DNA from 3 places in the Comamonas sp. A23 genome. Region 2 is predicted to be linked to each of the others. Evidence: predicted binding sites of a transcription regulator. Region 2 holds the regulator's gene; each other region holds the start of a gene.

Region 1 (6,048 bases), 200 kb from region 2:
GGCTGCAATCTGGAAGGCCGAGCGTGCGGGCAGGTTGGGCTGGGCGGCCGTGCCAAAGAACTGGGTGTAGCCACGCATGAAGCCGGCAAAGTCCATCTTGTTGCCCTTGGCGGGGTCGGCCACCAGAAAGACCTGCATTTTCACCACATCGCTCATGGTGAGATTCATGCTTTTGAGCTGCTCTTCCAGGCCTTTGAGGATGGCCACGGTCTGACCCTCGGTATCGCCGCCGTAGGCCGCAGGATCAGCAGCGGGCTTGGATTTGTCCACCACGGGCGGCACCTTGCCGGAGAGATAGACAGTGCGGGCATCGGTGGGAATTTCCACGGCCGCAGCGATGGGGAAGGTCGAGCCCGGTGTCTTGTAGCGCAGCACATCGCCGCTTCCGGAGGTGGTGGCAGCGCAGCCGGTGAGCAGGACTGCAGCGCCCAGCAAGGCGGCGGTGGTGGCGGTCTTGAAGATGGATGGAACGTTCATGTGATCTCCTGAATGGGTTTATGGGGTGACGCGAAAGGGTTTGACGTCGGCGGCAGACAGCTTGTCCGGGTACTGATTGCCGAAGTTGCTGCGCACATAGTTCACGACGTCGGCAATCTGCTCATCGGACAGCTTGCTGGCAAAGGACGGCATGCCGTGCAGGCCGTTCATGACGACCGAGGCCGGGTAGGCAGCGGCTGCCAGCTTGGGGTTGGAGGCCAGCGCTGGGTAGAAGCCGGCGCCCTTGGCGCCTTCGCCCTTGACCATGTGGCATCCCTGGCAGATGGCCTGGTACAGGGTCTCTCCGCCGCTCTGGCTGAAGCGCGGGCGGACCGCAGAGAAGTTCTGCATCAGCGCCTGGGTATCGGCGGGCGAGATGGAAAGAACGGCGGCAGACTGCAGTGTTTGCAGGTTTTTCACATCCTGGGCTTTCATGCTCTGTGATTGGGCCAGGACGGCGCCGGAGAGACCCAGGGCCAGGGCGAAAGCGGAGCAAAGACGGTGCAATGTGTGCATGGTGAAGTTCCTTGTTGCAGACATGGGCGATCAGAGGCTGGAGGCCTTGGCGTGCAGGCGCTGGATGGCGTCCAGCGAAGACAGCACGGCACCTTCCTGCCAGGCGGGGATGTACGAGACATGCTCGCCCGCCAGCACCAGGCGGCCATCGATCTGGGCCAGATCCTTGTAGTGCTGCTCACGCAGCGCATCTGTCCAGTTGCCGAAGCAGCCATTGATCCAAGGCATGCGATGCCAGGCTACTGACACACCGTTGAGGAACTCCTGCTTGTACTGAGGATGGATCTGCGCGCCGTACTCCAGCGCCAGACGAATGCGCTCGGCCGGCTTGAGCGAGGAGAAGCGGTAGCTGTTGGAGTTCTCGAAGGCATAGGCGCCCAGCAGCACGGCGGGGCCGTTGCCCATATAGCCGGTGGAGGGGTAGGAGATCTGCTGGATCGGTAGATCGGTGTAGCTGATGCCGCCATAGATGCGTTCGTCCTCTTCCCAGAAGCGGCGCTTGAACTCCAGACCGACCTTCATGGAGCTGCCGTAGGGTACGGCAGCAATCGCGTTCTGCATGGCGCTTCCGGCCTGCACTTCGATCTGGCTCAGGATGGACAGCGGAATCGTGCACACGCACCAGTCGGCGCGGGCCTGCAGCGTGGCGCCGGGCTTGAGGGCGTCCACATAGTCCACGGTCACGCCCTTGTCGTTCTGGGCGATCCTGGTGACCTTGGCGTTGTAGCGTATGGCCGAGCCCAGATCGCGCGCCATGGCCTGGGCCAGCATGTCCATGCCGCCTTCGGGCTGGAAGATGGCGCTGTGGAATTCGTAGATATTGCCCACGCCCATCTGGCGCCACAAATTGGATTCGAGCAGCTCGTGCAGGCCCATGGGCGTCGAAGGTTTGGCCTGCGTCATCAGGCCGCCGCCTGGGTCGATGTCGTAGCCGCGGAAATCGCTGACCGCATTGCTGGCGCGGTAGCGGTATTCCTTGTCCAGCACGCCCCAGGCCTTGAGGCTCTCCAGCAGGCGCTCCTTGTCTTCCCGGCTGACGCTCTGGTCCAGTGCGCCCTGATTGGTGGCCTTTGACAGCAGTTCGGCCACATGGCCGTAGACATCGGTCTGCACATGGCGAAAGCGCTGAGGCTTGCCGGCCAGGGCCTTGCTGTTGTGCAGATATGCGTTGTAGTTGACCTGGTTGAAGGCTTCGAGCTTGATGCCGAAGCGCCTGTAGTAGTCCAGCATCGCATGGTGGTGGTAGGGCACGCGCCAGGGGCCGGGGTTGAAGTAGTTGCCCTTGGCAAAGCCCACTTTCTGGCGCGTGCCGTCGAGTTCGCTGAACTCATCGCCGCCGCGCAGCGTCCAGCATCGGCCTCCGGCGCGGCTCTGGTATTCAAGCAACTGCACCTTGTAGCCGGCCGCACGCAACTCGTGGGCTGCCACCATGCCTGCCAGGCCAGCGCCCAGCACCAGAACCGATGCGCCGGGTTTTGCGTTGCCGAGCTTGACCGGACCGCTGTAATGCGATTCGGCGGCATAGCCCAGTGAACTCATGGCTTGATACATGGCACTGCCGCCCGCGACCTTTCCGATCATCGAGAGCAGTTGTCTGCGACTGACATGCTTGCTTGGCTCTGGCATCTGAAATTCCTTTGCTGTTGTGTATTCCGCTGTCCATCCGGGGCTGCGGGGCAAGGGTTTTCAGCAAGAGCTGTGCCAGGTCAGAGGGCTCAAGGCATTAGTTCAATGAAATCAGTTACTTGTTATGAAATTCAGATCAATTTGCGCTCAATCCTCTTGACGCTTATGGTGCATGCTCACTAATTTGAAGCGTCAATGGCCAAATTGGTGCAACGGAGTCACACAATAAGCTGCAAAAAAAGCGTATCGGCTGTGACAGCGGATACGCCTTGAGTGTGGGAGCGGAACTACGGTGCTGCCGGGCTCAGAGCTCGCTGGGAGGCTCGCAGGCCTTACTGACCATGACACGATTGCGTCCACCTCGCTTGGCGGCATAGAGCATGGCATCGGCCTGCTGGAAGACGGCCTTGATATCGGGATCGCTGTCGGGCCAGTGGGCCACGCCCAGCGAGATGGTGATATGGCCCACTGGCGGTATCTCCATTTTCTCGACCAGCTGACGCAGGCGCTCGGCGGCATGGGCGGCGGCCTCCAGCCCCGTGCCGGGCAGCAGCAGCAGAAACTCCTCGCCACCCACGCGGCAGGGCAGGTCATCGACACGCGAGACCTCGCGCATGGTGCGTGCGAGCTGTCTGAGTACCTCGTCGCCTGTATCGTGGCCAAAACCGTCGTTGATATGCTTGAAGTGGTCGATGTCGATGGCAATCACCGAGAACGGCAGCGCTTGCGTCTGAAAGGCGCTGATGGCTGCCTCCAGATGGCGGCGATTGCCCAGCCCGGTCAACGGATCGGTGTTCACGTCCTCGCGCAGCTTGGTGATATTGCGTTGCAGCAGGCCCAGGCCCTTGAGCATGGCTTTCTTGAGTTCGTAGGACTCGAAGTACCAGGACTTGACGGCCTGGATGTTCTGCGCCGTCTCGGGCTTGTCCATATCGTGAGCGCCATTGGCGAGCTGGCGCAGCGGGCTGGCAATGCGGCGCGCGCTCCACCAGATGACCACCAGCATCAGCAGGGCGATGGGCAGGGTCTTGTAGAGCACGGAGCGCATCAGCTTGTTGAGCGGGGCCAGCGTGGCCGCCTTGGGGCGCTGGGCCACAATGCCCCATCCCGAGGCATGGATGACGGCATAGCCGGCCAGCATTTCCACTCCCTTGCTGTTGACGACTGGCGCCGTACCCGACTCGCCTCGGATCACGGCGTTGATGACATCGTTGTTGATCACCTGATCGCCGATACGGTGGTTGTCGGGGTGATAGATGATGTGCTTGTTCTGGTCCACCACATAGACATAGGTGCCATCCTGGTAGAAGTGCGAGCCCAGCAGGGTGTCGAGGATGCTGTCTTCCTTGAGGTAGATGCTGCCGCCTACCGCTCCCAGGAATTCGCCCTGAGGGTCGAAAATGGGCTGAGAGACAAAGACGATGTAGTTGCCGGCCGTGGACATATAGGGCTGGCTGATGACGGGCCCGCGAGTGCTCAATGTCTGTGTCACTCCGGCGCTTTGCAGCGTCTTGCCCTTGATCTGCAGGGTTTCGGGCGATGTCGCCAGCACATAGCCCGTTGGGTCGATGATGGTGACGGAGTTGAAGCTCTTGGTTTGCAGGCGCAGACGTGTGGCCTCCTTGGCCAGATAGTCCACGTCATCCATGTGCGCGCCCATCAGATTGGCGCTGTATTCCAGCTGCTGCAGGGCGGACTGCAGAAAATCATCCGTGCTCTGCGCCAGCTTGGTCGCATAGGCATGGTGACCTTCAAGCGTGTTGTCTATCAGCTGCTGGCGCTGCACCAGATAGCCGGCATAGAAGGTGTTGAGAAACGGGATCAGCGCGCTGCAGATGGTCAGGACCAGGATCAGTCGACGCAAATCAAGCCGGTTAGGCGCAAGCCGGCGGTGCCAGGGGAGAGATTTCTTCACAGATGATGTCGCGAGAGCAGGGCGGCTCTGCGCTGTACCTGTGTGCTCTGACAGGCTCAGACCCCGGCCGCATATTCATTGAGTGTCTGCATTATGGTTGCTCGCGCCGTGGCCCTGCTCATGGTCAACCACAATGCAGCCGCGTCAGGCTGACAACTCCTTGAACTTTTCCACCTGTACCGCGCAGTCGTAGAAGCAGGGCGCTCGGCCAATATCGGTGAGCTGCTGATGCGTCAGCTCGTTCACATTCGTTCCGTTGGCTCCCTGCTTGCGCCACCAGATGCCCAGGCCCACCACCACGCCGGCGCGAGCGCGGCCGTTGACGGCGGCGTGGCAGACATGCTCGCCGCGCTGGTTGAAGACGCGTAACCGGTCACCGTCGGCAATGCCGCGCGCAGCTGCGTCATCGGGGTGCATCTCCAGCAGCGGGCGCTCTTCCATGCGGGACAGACTGGCCACATTGGCAAAGCTGCTGTTGAGGAAGTTGCGTGCCGGCGGCGAGATCATGGCCAGCGGGTAGGCGGCCGTGGGCGGCTCGTAATTGGGCAGGTAGTCGGGCAGGGTGTTGATGCCCAGCCGCGCCAGGGCTGGGTTGTCGAATTCGCATTTGCCCGAAGGCGTGGCAAAGCCACCTTCAGCAAATGGCGCATCGGGCAGCGGAATATGGGCAAAGCCCCGTTGCAGAAGGTCGTCGAAATCAATCGCAGTATGTGTAACTGCTGCACGGCATAGAGCTTCGTCGGACTCCGAGAAACATGCCGCAGCAAAAGCGGGGTCCAGCCGGGCCATATGCATGGCCAGATCGCGAAAGATCTGCGCGTTGCTGCGTGCCTGGCCCTGGGGCTCGATCGCGGGGCGATTCAGCAGCACATCGGTATGGCCGTAGCTGCCGTGGACGTCCCAATGCTCTAGCTGCGTGGTGGCGGGCAGCACATAATCGGCAAGGTCTGCGGTGTCGGTCAAGAAATGCTCAAGCACCACGGTGAACAGATCTTCGCGCGCAAAGCCCGCAGCCACCTTGGCCGACTCTGGCGCCACCGCCACGGGATTGCTGTTATAGACCACGACGGCTTCCACCTTGGGGCCGAAGCCGGCATCGCCCCCATGCAGCAGCACATCGCCAATCTGGCTCATGTTCAGCGTGCGTGGGCGACGCTCACCCAGCAGCTGGGGCATTTGCAGATCTGCGCGCTTGAACGGCGAGACCCCCGAGGCGGACAGCAGCAGCCCGCCAGCACGGTGGCGCCAGGCGCCGACAAGAGCCGGCAAACAGGCCACGGCGCGCACGGCATTGCCGCCGCCACGCGCCCGCTGCATACCGTAATTGAGGCGAATGGCCGCTGGTCTGGTCGTGCCGTAATCACGTGCCAGGGACTGAATCTGTTCCACGCTCAGGCCACAGACACTGGCCGCGCGTTCGGGTGGCCATTGCAATGCTCTGGCCCTGAGTGCGTCCCAGCCCTGGGTGTGTTGGGCGATGTAGTCATGGTCCAGCCAGTCGTGCACGATCAGCT
Region 2 (6,048 bases):
CCTGACCCAGGCCAAGCAGCAATGCGATGCCGTGGCCGATGCCATCGAGGCCCGGGGCTATCAGGTGCAGTCCATCCGCATTGTGAGCAACCCGTTCGGCGAATACCTAGACGTCCACGGCATAGACAGCGCCCTCGCCGGCCTGCAGCGCATTGCCGAAACGCTCAAGGCCATCAACACCGGCAAACGCCGCATCCGCTTTGCCGTGGGCGAAGCGCGCAATGCGCAGGAAGTGGCGCTGCTGCCGCAGCTGATTGCCGCCTATGGCGACCTGTGCAATGCCTGCGTGAACATCGATCTGGATGAACATGGCTTTCTGCAGACCGACTTGCTGGCCCACAGCGTGCAGGCGATTCAGCAAATCGCGCGCACCACGCCGCGCGGCGAAGGCAATTTCAACTTCACAGTCAATTTCAACTGCGCGCCCGGCATTCCCTATTTCCCGGCCAGCTACCACCGCGGCAAGCACCACGGCGCCCTGGTGCTGGGCCTGGAAACGCCAGACCTCATGGTGGCTGAACTGCAGGAGCTGCAGCAGCAGCGCCAGCAGCTCGATCACGCGGCGTGGTTCAAGCTCGCATTCGATCGCCTGAGCCAGACCCTGAACGAGCATGCCACTGCCATCCAGCGCTGCGCCGACGGCGTGACGCTGGCCGAGGGCTGGCATATCGCTGGCATGGACACCTCGGCCGCGCCATCCAAGTCCTGCGCCTCCATGGTCGATGTCTACCAACTGCTGGGCGTGCCCTATTTCGGCGCCAGCGGCACGGTGGAAGCCTCGGCCCTGCTGACCCGCGTCTTCAAATCGGTCAACGGCGTGACACAGATCGGCTTCAGCGGCCTGATGCTGGCCGTGACCGAGGACCAAGGCCTGGCCCAGGCCAGTCTGAATGATGAATTCGATATCCGCGCCCTGCTGACCTACAGCAGCGTCTGCGGCATCGGCCTCGATACCGTGCCCGTGCCGGGCGACAGCAGCGCCGAGCAGATCGCCGCCGTCATGCGCGATACGGGCACCATGGCGTTTCGCCTCAACAAGCCGCTGACGGTGCGCCTGTTCCCCGTACCGGGCCTCAAAGCGGGCGACAGAACAGCCTTCGAGAGCGCCGACCTTTGCAACTGCGCCGTGCTGGCCCTGCCTTGAGTATCTGATCCCGACCGGCTGCTGCGCCTGGCCGTCAAGCGCCGGCAGCTATTGCTTTTGATATTCCCCTACCCCGGTTCTGTTTGACCTGCCCCCATGGTGGCCGCCGGGGTGCCCCCGGTAAAATTGGCCCTTATGGCAAAAATAATCGTTCTGGCACTGGTGCTGCTTTTCTTTGGCTGCGGGCTGTACATGCATCTGCGCGGCAAGGTGCGCCACAAGGTGGTCAAGCAATTGTTTGACCACTCCACGTTCACGGCGCCGTTCAACGTCTTCATGCTGATGTTCAGCAAGGTGCCGCGCACGCCCTATCTGCCCACCAGCACCTTCCCCGAGCTGGCGCCGCTGCAGGCCAACTGGCGCGAGATCCGCGAGGAAGCCGTCAATCTGCAAAAGAACATGCAGATCAAGGCCGCCGCCAACAACGACGACGCAGGCTTCAACTCCTTCTTCAAGACCGGCTGGAAGCGCTTCTACCTCAAGTGGTACGGCGACGCCCACCCTTCGGCCATGGAGCTGTGCCCCAAGACCACGGCCCTGGTGAAATCGATTCCCAGCGTCAAGGCCGCCATGTTTGCCGAGCTGCCGCCCGGCGCCAAGCTCAATCTGCACCGCGACCCCTATGCGGGCTCGCTGCGCTATCACCTGGCCGTGCTGGCGCCCAACGACGACCGCTGCATGATCGAGGTCGACGGCCAGCCCTATAGCTGGCGCGAAGGCGAAGGCGTGATCTTCGACGAGACCTTTATGCACTGGGCCGAGAACCGCTCGGAAGGCAACCGCATCGTGCTGTTCTGCGATGTGGAGCGCCCCATGACCAATGGCTTTGCCCAGTGGCTCAATCACTGGCTGGGCAAGAACGTGGTGGCCGCCGCCAGCTCGCCGAACAACGAGGGCGATCCGCGCGGCATGATCAGCAAGCTGTTCAAGATCTCGTTCTATGCGGGCAAGTACCGCCGTGCCTTCCGCGACTGGAATCCGACCTTCTACAAGATCCTCAAGTTCGGCCTGATGATCGGCGTGCTGGTCTGGTTTATCTGGTGGCTGGTACCGAATTAACCCCCTGAGGCGCTTTGCGCCTTCCCCCTTTCTCTTCGGAAGGGGGACGACATCTTCGCTGCAGGGCGGCCTTTGCTTGCTGTCCCTCACTTGGATCTTGCTTCATCAAGACATATGGCTCTAAACAAAAAGCCGCTGTGCGATGCATCAGCGGCTTTCTTGTTTCTACGGCGCCCTACAGCGCCTTGCGCAGCGTGGTCGTCGGTATCTTGAGCTGCTCGCGGTATTTGGCGACGGTGCGGCGCGCGCACTCGATGCCCTGCTCCTTGAGCATGTCGGCCAGCTTGGCGTCCGACAGCGGCTTCTTGGCATCTTCGGCATCGACAAACTGCTTGATCAGCGCACGCACGGCCGTGCTGGAGGCACTGCCGCCGGTTTCCGTACCCAGGCCCGAGCCGAAGAAATACTTGAGCTCGAACGTGCCCTGGGGCGTGGCCATGTACTTGGCGGTGGTCACGCGGCTGATGGTGGATTCATGCAGGCCCAGGGTGTCGGCGATATCGCGCAGCACCAGCGGGCGCATGGCCAGCTCGCCATGCACAAAGAAGTTCTTCTGCCGCTCCACGATGGCTTCGGAAACACGCAAGATGGTGTCGAAGCGCTGCTGGATGTTCTTGATGAACCAGCGCGCCTCCTGCAACTGCTGCTGCAGCGCCGCATGGCCGTCGCTGTTCTTGTGGCGGCGCAGCACGCTGGCATAGATGTCGTGCACGCGCAGACGCGGCATGACCTCGGGGTTGAGCTGCACGGAGAAGTCCACCCGGCCCGAGCCGGCCCGCAGCGGGCGCACGATGACATCGGGCACCACGATATGGCGCTCCACATCGACAAAGCGCCGACCCGGACGCGGCTCCAGCCTGGCGATCAGGGCCATGGCTTCGCGCAGCTGTTCCTCGCGCGCGCCGCACAGGCTGGTGAGCTTGCGCAGATCGCGCCGCGCCAGCAGGTCCATGGGCTGGGCACAGATGGCCTGCGCCAGCAGCAGCCGGCTCATATGCGCCTCGGTCGTGCCCTCGTCCTCGGCCGTGCGGATCAGATCGCGCAGCTGCAGCTGCAGGCACTCGGCCAGATCGCGCGCGCCCACGCCCACGGGCTCCAGACTTTGCAGCAGCTTCAGCGCAATGGCAAAGTGCTGCTCCAGCTCCTCGCGCTCTTCCAGATCGTCGCCGGCCAGGCTCTGCGCCAGCTCCTGCAGGGAATCCTCGAGATAGCCGTCGTCGCTGAGCGACTCGATGAGAAAGCGCAGCGCCGCCATGTCCGCCGCGCCCAGATGCAGGCTCAGCGCCTGACGGTGCAGAAAGTCGGTCAGGCTCTGGTGCTCGCGCGCCAGATCGATGGCATCGGTTTCGTCGTCGCCATCGCGGTTGCGCGTGGAGCTGCTGGCCGAGGGCGTATCCCACTCGCTGCTGGATTCGCCGCCCCATTCCCCGTCCTGGCCGTCCATGCCGTCGGCCTCCCAGTTCAGCGTTTCCGGAGTCTCGGCGCTTGGCGTTTCCGCTATTGTTTCAGCAGCTGTTTGCGTTTGCTTCGCATCATTTTCAGCATGAATACCATCTGAAGTGCTGTATTCACTGGCGCTAGCAGCTACATCTACAGGAGCATCTCCCACAGTTTCGGCCTCATCGCCCGCACGTTCCAGAAAAGGGTTGTCGACCAGCATCTGCTCGACTTCCTGCGCCAGCTCCAGAGTGGAGAGCTGCAGCAGCTGAATGGATTGCTGCAGCTGCGGCGTAAGCGATAAATGCTGCGAAACGCGTAGCGAGAGACCTGGCTTCATCGAGGCGCGGCCCCCAGACAATCATTGCAAACGCGCGCAGTGCTAAGGGTTTGCCGCCGGGCCGCCCCAAGGCAAACCCCGGCGCAGCCGGTCAGAACCCCTTCTGGGGGCAGCGACCACACAAAGTGAGGGAGCGTGGGGGTCATCACATTCTGAAATGTTCGCCCAGATAGACGCGGCGCACATCGGCGTTCTCCACGATCTCCTCGGGCGTGCCTTCGGCCAGCACATGGCCGTCGCTGATGATGAAGGCGTGGTCGCAGATGCCCAGCGTCTCGCGCACGTTATGGTCGGTAATCAGCACACCGATGCCGCGCTCCTTGAGGAAGCCGATGATGCGCTGGATCTCGATCACCGCAATCGGATCGATACCGGCAAACGGCTCGTCAAGCAGGATGAAACGCGGCTGCGTGGCCAGGGCACGGGCAATTTCCACGCGACGGCGCTCACCGCCGGACAGCGCCAGCGCCGGCGACTGGCGCAGATGCTCTACGCGCAGCTCCTGCAGCAGGCCGGTAAGGCGCTTTTCGATCTCGCCCTGCGTCAGCGTCTTGCCCTGCTCGTCCTTTTGCAGCTCCAGCACGGCGCGCACATTGTCTTCCACGCTGAGCTTGCGAAAGATGGAGGCTTCCTGGGGCAGATAGGACAGGCCCAGGCGCGAACGCTGGTGAATCGGCATGCCGCCCACTGGCTGGCCGTCGATGAAGATCTCGCCGCCGTCGCTGCGCACCAGGCCCACGATCATGTAGAACGATGTGGTCTTGCCCGCACCGTTGGGGCCGAGCAAACCGACCACCTCGCCTTTTTGCACGGACAGGGACACATCCTTGACCACCTTGCGGCTGCCGTAGGACTTGGCCAGATGCTTGGCCTCCAGGCGGCTGTCGGACTCGCCGCTGCGGCTGCTGGAGAAAGTCGGCTCGCTCATTTCTTCTCGTCGGCTTTCTCACCGCCCAGCGTCATGCTCTGGCGCAGCTGCGTGGCAGGTGTTGCAGGCTTGGGCTGTGCTCCCGGCGTGCCGTCCTTGGGCGCCATGATGGCGCGCACACGGCCCCCCTGCCCCACGGAGGAACTCGGCAGGCCGCCGCTGGTCTTCTGACCATCGACGGTATAGACGTCGGTGATGTTGTTGTAGACGATGATGGAGCCCGTGACCTGATCGCTGAGCTGACCGCCACGGTAGCGGCGCATCTCGCCACGACGGATGAACTTGACGATATCGGCCTTGCCGTCGTACTCGATGACTTCGCCTTCGCCCTCGATGAACTCCTCGGGCTGACCGGCCACGGTATCGCGCTTCTGACGGAAGAACGCTCGCTTGCCGGCCTCGGCCTTGATCACACCGTACTGATAGCCCTCGGCGTCCTGCCGCACATCGAGCTGAGCACCGCGCAGCACGATGGAGCCCTTGGTCATCACCACATTGCCAGTAAAGACACTGGTCTGCTGCAGCTCGTCATGACGCAACGCATCCGCCTCGATATTCATGGGCTTGGCGCTGTCGGCTTTTTCGGCATGGACAATGCCGGTCGCTGCTGCCAGGGCGCAGGCCAGCGCAAGAGGTAGGAGTGTTTTTTTCATGGAAGGCACGTTTCTTGCATCCATTGTAGTCATTCCCTTTTTGCAACTTGCGTAAAAAACACCCACAAAAAAGCCCGCACGGCGGCGGGCTTGTTGGGCGTCAAACGTCACTGACGTCTGCCGGCTGATCTCAGGCCTTGCGACTGGAGGCGACCAGCGCATTGACCACGCGCAGCACATTGTCCATATTGCCGGCCTTGGTGCCGTCCGTGTAGTAGCGGCCGGCCACACCCATGGCGGGCACGCCTTCCACGTCATATTCGTTTTGCAGCTGAGCGGCCTTGCGCGCCTGGTTGGCCACGGTGAAGGAGTTGTAGACTTCCTTGAACTTGGCCAGATCCACGCCCTGCTTTCCGACCCAGTCAAAGATGGCGTCGTCGGTCTTGAGCAGATTGCGATCCACGTGGATGGTGCGGAACACCTTGGCGTGCAGCTGGGGCAGCAGGTTCATGCCCTCCAGAGCGTAGTACAGCTTTTGCTGAGGCAC
Region 3 (6,048 bases), on a different contig from region 2:
CAGCGCAATGCCCAGGCCCGGTCGGCCAGAAAACCGGCTTCGCAAGCCAAAGCCAAACCGCGGCCTGCAGCCTAGCTCGCCGCAGCCGATGGCCCTGGGCGTGCAGGCGTGCAAAAGCACCCGGTGCAGGCTCAGCCTGTGCGGGGTGCGTCTTGAATCGGGCCGACTGCAGCCAGCCCGGAGTCATCAGGCCTTGGCGATAGCCGCGGCGATGGCCTCACCCACCTCGGTGGTGTTGGCCTTGCCGCCCAGATCGGGCGTCAGCGGACCGGCCTTGATCGTGTGCTCGATGGCGGCCACGATGGTGTCGTGGGCCTGGCGCCAGGCACCTTCGCTGCGGCCCAGGAAGTCCAGCATCAGCGCGCCCGACCAGACCATGGCGATGGGGTTGGCGATGTTCTTGCCGTAGATGTCGGGTGCCGAGCCGTGCACGGGCTCGAACAGCGAGGGGAAGTTGCGGTCTGGGTTGAGGTTGGCCGATGGTGCCAGGCCGATGGTGCCCGTGGTGGCAGGGCCCAGGTCGGACAGGATGTCGCCAAACAGATTGGTGGCGGCCACCACGTCGAAGCGGCCGGGCTGAAGCACGAAGCGGGCGGTCAGGATGTCGATGTGCTGTTTGTCCAGCGTGACTTCGGGGTAGTCCTTGGCCACATCGTCGGCGCGCTTGTCCCACCAGGGCATGCTGATGGCGATGCCGTTGCTCTTGGTGGCCAGCGTCACGTGCTTCTTGGCGCGGCTCTGGGCCAGAGCGAAGGCGTACTTGAGCAGGCGATCGGCGCCCTTGCGCGAGTAGACCGATTCCTGGATGCAGATCTCGCGGTCCGTGCCTTCGAACATCACGCCGCCCAGCGAGGTGTATTCGCCTTCGGTGTTTTCGCGCACCACGTAGTAGTCGATGTCGCCGGGCTTGCGGCCGGCCAGGGGGCAGGGCACGCCTTCGAACAGGCGCACCGGACGCAGGTTGATGTACTGGTCGAATTCGCGGCGGAACTTGAGCAGCGAGCCCCACAGCGAGACATGGTCTGGCACGGTGGCGGGCCAGCCCACGGCGCCGAAGAAGATGGCGTCCATGCCCGAGAGCTGGGCCTTCCAGTCGTCGGGCATCATCTGGCCGTGTTCGGCGTAGTAGTCGCAGTGGGCCCAGTCGAAATGGTGGAACTCCAGCGGCAGGTCGAAGCGCTTGGCTGCGGCTTCCAGCGCGCGCAGGCCTTCGGGCATGACTTCCTTGCCGATGCCGTCGCCGGCGATGACTGCAATCTTTTTGGGAGTGGACATGGTGCTCTCTCGTGAATGTGTTGGGTGGCGAGGCAGCGGCTCAGCCTGTGCCTGGCGGTATTCTGCACCTTGCATAACTGAATACAATTGACTGATCGTGGCCTGATTGTTTACAGATCGTGCAGAAAATGCCCTCGCCCGAAGACCTGCGTGTCTTCACCACCGTGGTGCGCAAAGCCAGCTTTGCCGAGGCTGCGGCCGCGCACAATGCTTCGCCGGCCTTTGTCAGCAAGCGCATCCGCCTGCTGGAGCAGGAGTTGGGCGTAAAGCTGCTGCATCGCACCACACGGCGGGTCGCTGTCACGGAGCAGGGCGAGCGCGTCTACCACTGGGCGCAACGCATTCTGGACGAGGTCGAGCATCTGCTGCAGGAGGTGGACGTGACGCGGCGCCAGCCGCGCGGCCTGCTGCGGGTGTCCACCAGCTTCGGCTTTGGCCGCAATGTGGTGGCGCCCGCGCTGTCGCAGCTGATTGCGCAATATCCGGCGTTGCAGCTGCGCCTGGAAGTGTTTGACCGCATCGTCGATGTCGCGGCCGAGGGCTTCGATCTCGATGTGCGCGTGGGCGACGAGATCGCCCCGCACCTGATTGCCCGGCATCTGGCCGACAACCACCGCGTGCTGTGCGCGGCCCCGGCCTATATTCAGCGGCGCGGCAGTCCGCGCACGCTCGACGAGCTGGCTGCGCATGACTGCCTGGTCATCAAGGAGCGTGACCATCCCTTCGGTTTCTGGAAACTGCGCTCGGGCAGTCAGGAGCGCAGCGTGAAAGTGACCGGGCCGCTGTCCACCAATCATGGCGAGATGGCCGTGCAATGGGCGCGCGACGGTCATGGCATCGTGCTGCGCTCGCTCTGGGATGTGGCGGCCGATCTGCAGGCCGGCAGCCTGCTGCAGTTGCTGCCCGAGTGGCAGCAGCAGGCGAATATCTGGGCCGTCTATCCGACCCGGCTGGAGCGCTCGGCCAAGGTGCGCGTCTGCGTCGAGTTCCTGCAGGAGTTCTTTAGCAAACAGGCTCCCACGGGACTTCGGAATGCTATTAAAAAAGAAGCTGCTATCGAATGATATACATGAATTTCAGAGTCTTTTGAATCTGAAAGATATGTACGGCAAGCGCAAGCAGCTTCTGTTTTTGAGCCTGATGCCGCGTGGCGGCTCAGGCCGGTGGCCAATTACTTTGTCAGCGCGGCCTTCACGGCAGCGGACACCAGGCCCATATCGGCCTTGCCGGCCAGCTGGGTCTTGACGGCGCCCATCACCTTGCCCATGTCGCCGGGGCCGGAGGCGCCCAGCTCGGTCACGATGGCTTGCACGGCCGAGGTGATCTCGGCTTCGCCCATGCGTTCGGGCAGATAGACCTTGAGCACTTCCATTTCGGCCTTTTCCACATCGGCCAGATCGGCGCGGTTGGCGGCTTCGAAGGCGGCGATGGAGTCCTTGCGCTGCTTGATCAGCTTGTCGACGATGGCGATGACGGCGGCGTCGTCGAGCTCGATGCGCTCGTCCACTTCCTTTTGCTTCATCGCGGCCTGCAGCAGGCGGATGGTGCCCAGGCGTGCGCTGTCCTTGGCACGCATGGCGGTCTTCATGTCTTCGGTAATCTGGGCTTTCAGGCTCATGGCTTTCTCCTTGGGGTGGGCGAATGGTGGTGCGCCGTGTGAACGGCGTTGACTATCCATGCGCTGGGAGGTCACTGCGCGGCCGGGCAGGCTTGGCAGTGGCCAGAAAACAAAAAACCCGCGCCTGGCGTCCCGAGCGCGGGTTTGCGGCTGTTTTAAGGCCGACTGGTCCTAATCAACGATTAGTACAGCTTCTTAGGCAGTTGCATGCTGCGAACGCGCTTGTAGTGACGCTTCACGGCAGCAGCCTTCTTGCGCTTGCGCTCGGCTGTGGGCTTTTCGTAGAACTCGCGAGCACGCAGATCGGTCAGCAGACCCAGCTTTTCGATGGTGCGCTTGAAGCGGCGCAGGGCAACTTCATAGGGCTCGTTTTCTTTGACGCGGATGGTAGTCATTTAATTTCCAGATATATCTGTGCTGACAGAGGGTTCTCGGGAAGATCGGGCCTGAGAGCCATGAACAGCGGTTTCCCCGCCACTTTTTAACTAGTATGGCCGACGGGGTAATGCCAGCAAAGTCGAGCATTATAGACCAAGACTTGGGCTGCGTCTTCAATGGGGCGTGAAGCAATCCGGCGTCGGTCGCGCGCGCATGATTTTTGCGGCAGCAGGCAGGGCGTTGTCGCAGACCAGATCCAGGCGCCGCCATTGTGCCTTTTGGACTATCGGCGCGTTCAAGTCGCGTGTGTTGTGGAGCGAGGCCGGATGCGCAATGCAAGAGCACGGTGCTGCCCAGGCGCCAGGACAGCCGAGCTCGGCTCTGGGGTTTCTTGGGAGTATTGTGTGCACGAAAATTGCATACAGTTTGGAGGCTTTATTTCATGACCGAGGTCAAGGAATAAGTGGGTTTCGTGCTTGTGCGCGTCGCTGTTTTTCTGTGTTCAAGGAGCTTCCATCTTGTCCAGCGCTTCTCATTCCTCATTTATTTCGCGTCGCCAATGGATGGCTTCGGCCGTAGCCGTGCCGGGCTTGCTGGCATTGACGGCCTGTGCCGGCAGGGCCGGAGTTTCCGGGCCTGCCGCATCCGGCGGTTCCCTGGTGGTGGGTGGTCTGTTTGCGGGCTCGCGCAGCGACAAGGGCTTTATGGAGGCTGGCTGGCGCGGCCTGGAAAAAGCGCGCCAGGAGTTGGGCGTGCAGACCCGCTTTCTCGACGGCATGGCGCCCAGGAAGGAGTTGCTGGTGCCGGCTCTTGCACAGCTTGCGGAGCAGGGTGCGCAGCTGGTGATTGCCCATGGCGGGCAGAACAATCAGGCCGCAGCCGAAGTTGCGGCGCGCTTTCCCAGGACCCAGTTCGTCGTGACCCAGGGCGCGGTACAAGGAAGCAATCTTTGCAGCTATGACGTGCTGCAGGAGGAGTCGGCCTATCTGGCCGGCGTGCTGGCGGCGCTGACCACCAAAACCGGGGTGGTCGGCCATATGTCGGGCATTCGCGTGCCCCCGGGGCTCAAGGGGCGTGCTGCCTATGCGGCCGGTGTGCGCGATACCGACCCCAGGGTCAAGCTGCTGACGAACTTCTCGGGCGATCAGGACGACAACGCCTTGTCGCACCGCATTGCCAAGGCCCAGATGGCTGCCGGTGCCGATGTGATCTTCACCATGCTCAACTCCGGCCGCGATGGCGTGACCCAGGCCTGCCGCGAGGCGGGCACGCGCCAGATCGGCAATGTGATCGACTGGACCACGGTGGACCCGCAGGTGTTCGTCGCTTCCGCCTGGGCCGATGTGGGCATTGGCGCGTTCTTGGCCGTCAAGGATATGCAGGAGCGCGGTGCGCCCGGCCCGGGCATTCGCAAGATCGGTTTGAGCGACCCGGCTGCCGTACGCCTGACCATGGGTCAGGGCGTGGCCGGCGCTGTGCGCGAGCGCGTGGCCAAGGCGTCGGCTGCCATCGCCTCGGGGCAGCTCAAGGTTCCTGAACACTATGAAGGCAAGGAGTTTTCTGCCTGACCGGATGGTGCGCCGAAGGTGCAGGCAGCAAAAAAGGATGGCTCAGCCATCCTTTTTTTCATGGCGGCAGGCGCTTTGGTTCCAGTCGCTCAAACCATGACTGACTGCTTTTCCGTCATGGCCTGGGCGCAGGCGGCGGCACTGGCCCAGGCCCACTGGAAGTTGTAGCCGCCCAGCCAGCCGGTGATGTCCACCACCTCGCCGATAAAGTACAGGCCCGGCCGGGTCTTGCATTCCATGGTTTGCTGGGACAGCACCTTGGTGTCCACGCCGCCCAGCGTGACCTCGGCTTTTTTATAGCCCTCGGTGCCCGTGGGAGTGATCTCCCAGCGCGACAGCTGCTCGGCCAGTCTGGCCAGGGCCTTGTCACCGGCCTCGTTGATGGGGCGCTGCAACTCGGGCATGCGGCCGACCCAGGCATCGGCCAGGCGCGCGGGCAGATGGGCGGCCAGTTCGTTGGCCACCAGCTTGCGCGAGTGGAGCTTGGCCTGGGCCAGCACCTCGGCCAGATCCACACCAGGCAGCAGATTGATCTGCAGCGGGGTGCCGGGCTTCCAGTAGCTGGAGATCTGCAACACGGCGGGACCCGAGAGGCCGCGGTGGGTGAACAGCAAATCCTCGTGGAAGCTCATGCGCTCCTTTTTGCTGCCGGTGCTGATTTCCACGGGCAGGGCCAGACCGGCCAGGCCCGCGTAGGGTTGCCAGCCTTCGCCGTCGAAGGTCATGGGCACCAGGCCGGGCGTGCGCTCGATCAGCGGCAGATCGAACTGCTGGGCCAGACGGTAGCCGAAGTCGGTGGCGCCTATCTTGGGAATGCTCAGGCCGCCGGTGGCAATGACCAGATTGGCGGCCTGTACCAGGCCACGATCGGTTTCAATCTGATAGCTGAAATCGCTTTCTGTGTCTTGGTTTGACGGCGAAAGCACTACTTTCTTGACCTGGCAAGGCTGCCAGCGCTGCACGCCGCCCGCGCTGCACTCGGCCAGCAGCATGGCGATGATGTCCTCGGCCGAATGGTCGGCAAACAACTGGCCCTTGTGCTTTTCGTGGTGGGCAATGCCGTGTCTGTCCATCAACGTGATGAAGTCGGCGGGTGTGAAGCGCGAGAGGGCCGAGCGGCAAAACTGAGGGTTCTGCCCCACAAAATGCTTGTGCGGCGCACGCACGTCCAGATCGCGGTTGGTGAAGTTGCAGCGCCCGCCGCCCGAG

Evidence for each region. Region 2 encodes sigma-54, which starts transcription at its own class of promoters, with help from an activator protein. Its sites were predicted from a motif close to TGGCANGNAANCTGCTTT; they were not measured.
Region 1: EIC84_RS09280 (flavin monoamine oxidase family protein) is a predicted target of sigma-54. The motif match lies at 2,680-2,697, and genes of this name have one in related genera.
Region 3: EIC84_RS16095 (BMP family protein) is a predicted target of sigma-54. The motif match lies at 3,676-3,693, and genes of this name have one in related genera.

What each region holds. Positions count from the first base shown of each region.
Region 1 is NZ_RSDT01000003.1:212,612-218,659, forward strand. It holds gene EIC84_RS09270 (RidA family protein) at 1-477, opposite strand, end outside; gene EIC84_RS09275 (cytochrome c) at 496-993, opposite strand; gene EIC84_RS09280 (flavin monoamine oxidase family protein) at 1,024-2,619, opposite strand; gene EIC84_RS09285 (sensor domain-containing diguanylate cyclase) at 2,924-4,483, opposite strand; gene EIC84_RS09290 (molybdopterin-dependent oxidoreductase) at 4,679-6,048, opposite strand, start outside.
Region 2 is NZ_RSDT01000003.1:12,229-18,276, reverse strand. It holds gene EIC84_RS08340 (DUF711 family protein) at 1-1,144, shown strand, start outside; gene EIC84_RS08335 (aspartyl/asparaginyl beta-hydroxylase domain-containing protein) at 1,280-2,203, shown strand; gene EIC84_RS08330 (RNA polymerase factor sigma-54) at 2,379-3,980, opposite strand; gene lptB (LPS export ABC transporter ATP-binding protein) at 4,126-4,908, opposite strand; gene lptA (lipopolysaccharide transport periplasmic protein LptA) at 4,905-5,561, opposite strand; gene EIC84_RS08315 (thiol:disulfide interchange protein DsbA/DsbL) at 5,692-6,048, opposite strand, start outside.
Region 3 is NZ_RSDT01000007.1:21,426-27,473, reverse strand. It holds gene EIC84_RS16120 (DUF1801 domain-containing protein) at 1-75, shown strand, start outside; gene EIC84_RS16115 (tartrate dehydrogenase) at 187-1,275, opposite strand; gene EIC84_RS16110 (LysR substrate-binding domain-containing protein) at 1,404-2,339, shown strand; gene EIC84_RS16105 (GatB/YqeY domain-containing protein) at 2,447-2,893, opposite strand; gene rpsU (30S ribosomal protein S21) at 3,076-3,288, opposite strand; gene EIC84_RS16095 (BMP family protein) at 3,790-4,839, shown strand; gene EIC84_RS16090 (NAD(P)/FAD-dependent oxidoreductase) at 4,929-6,048, opposite strand, start outside.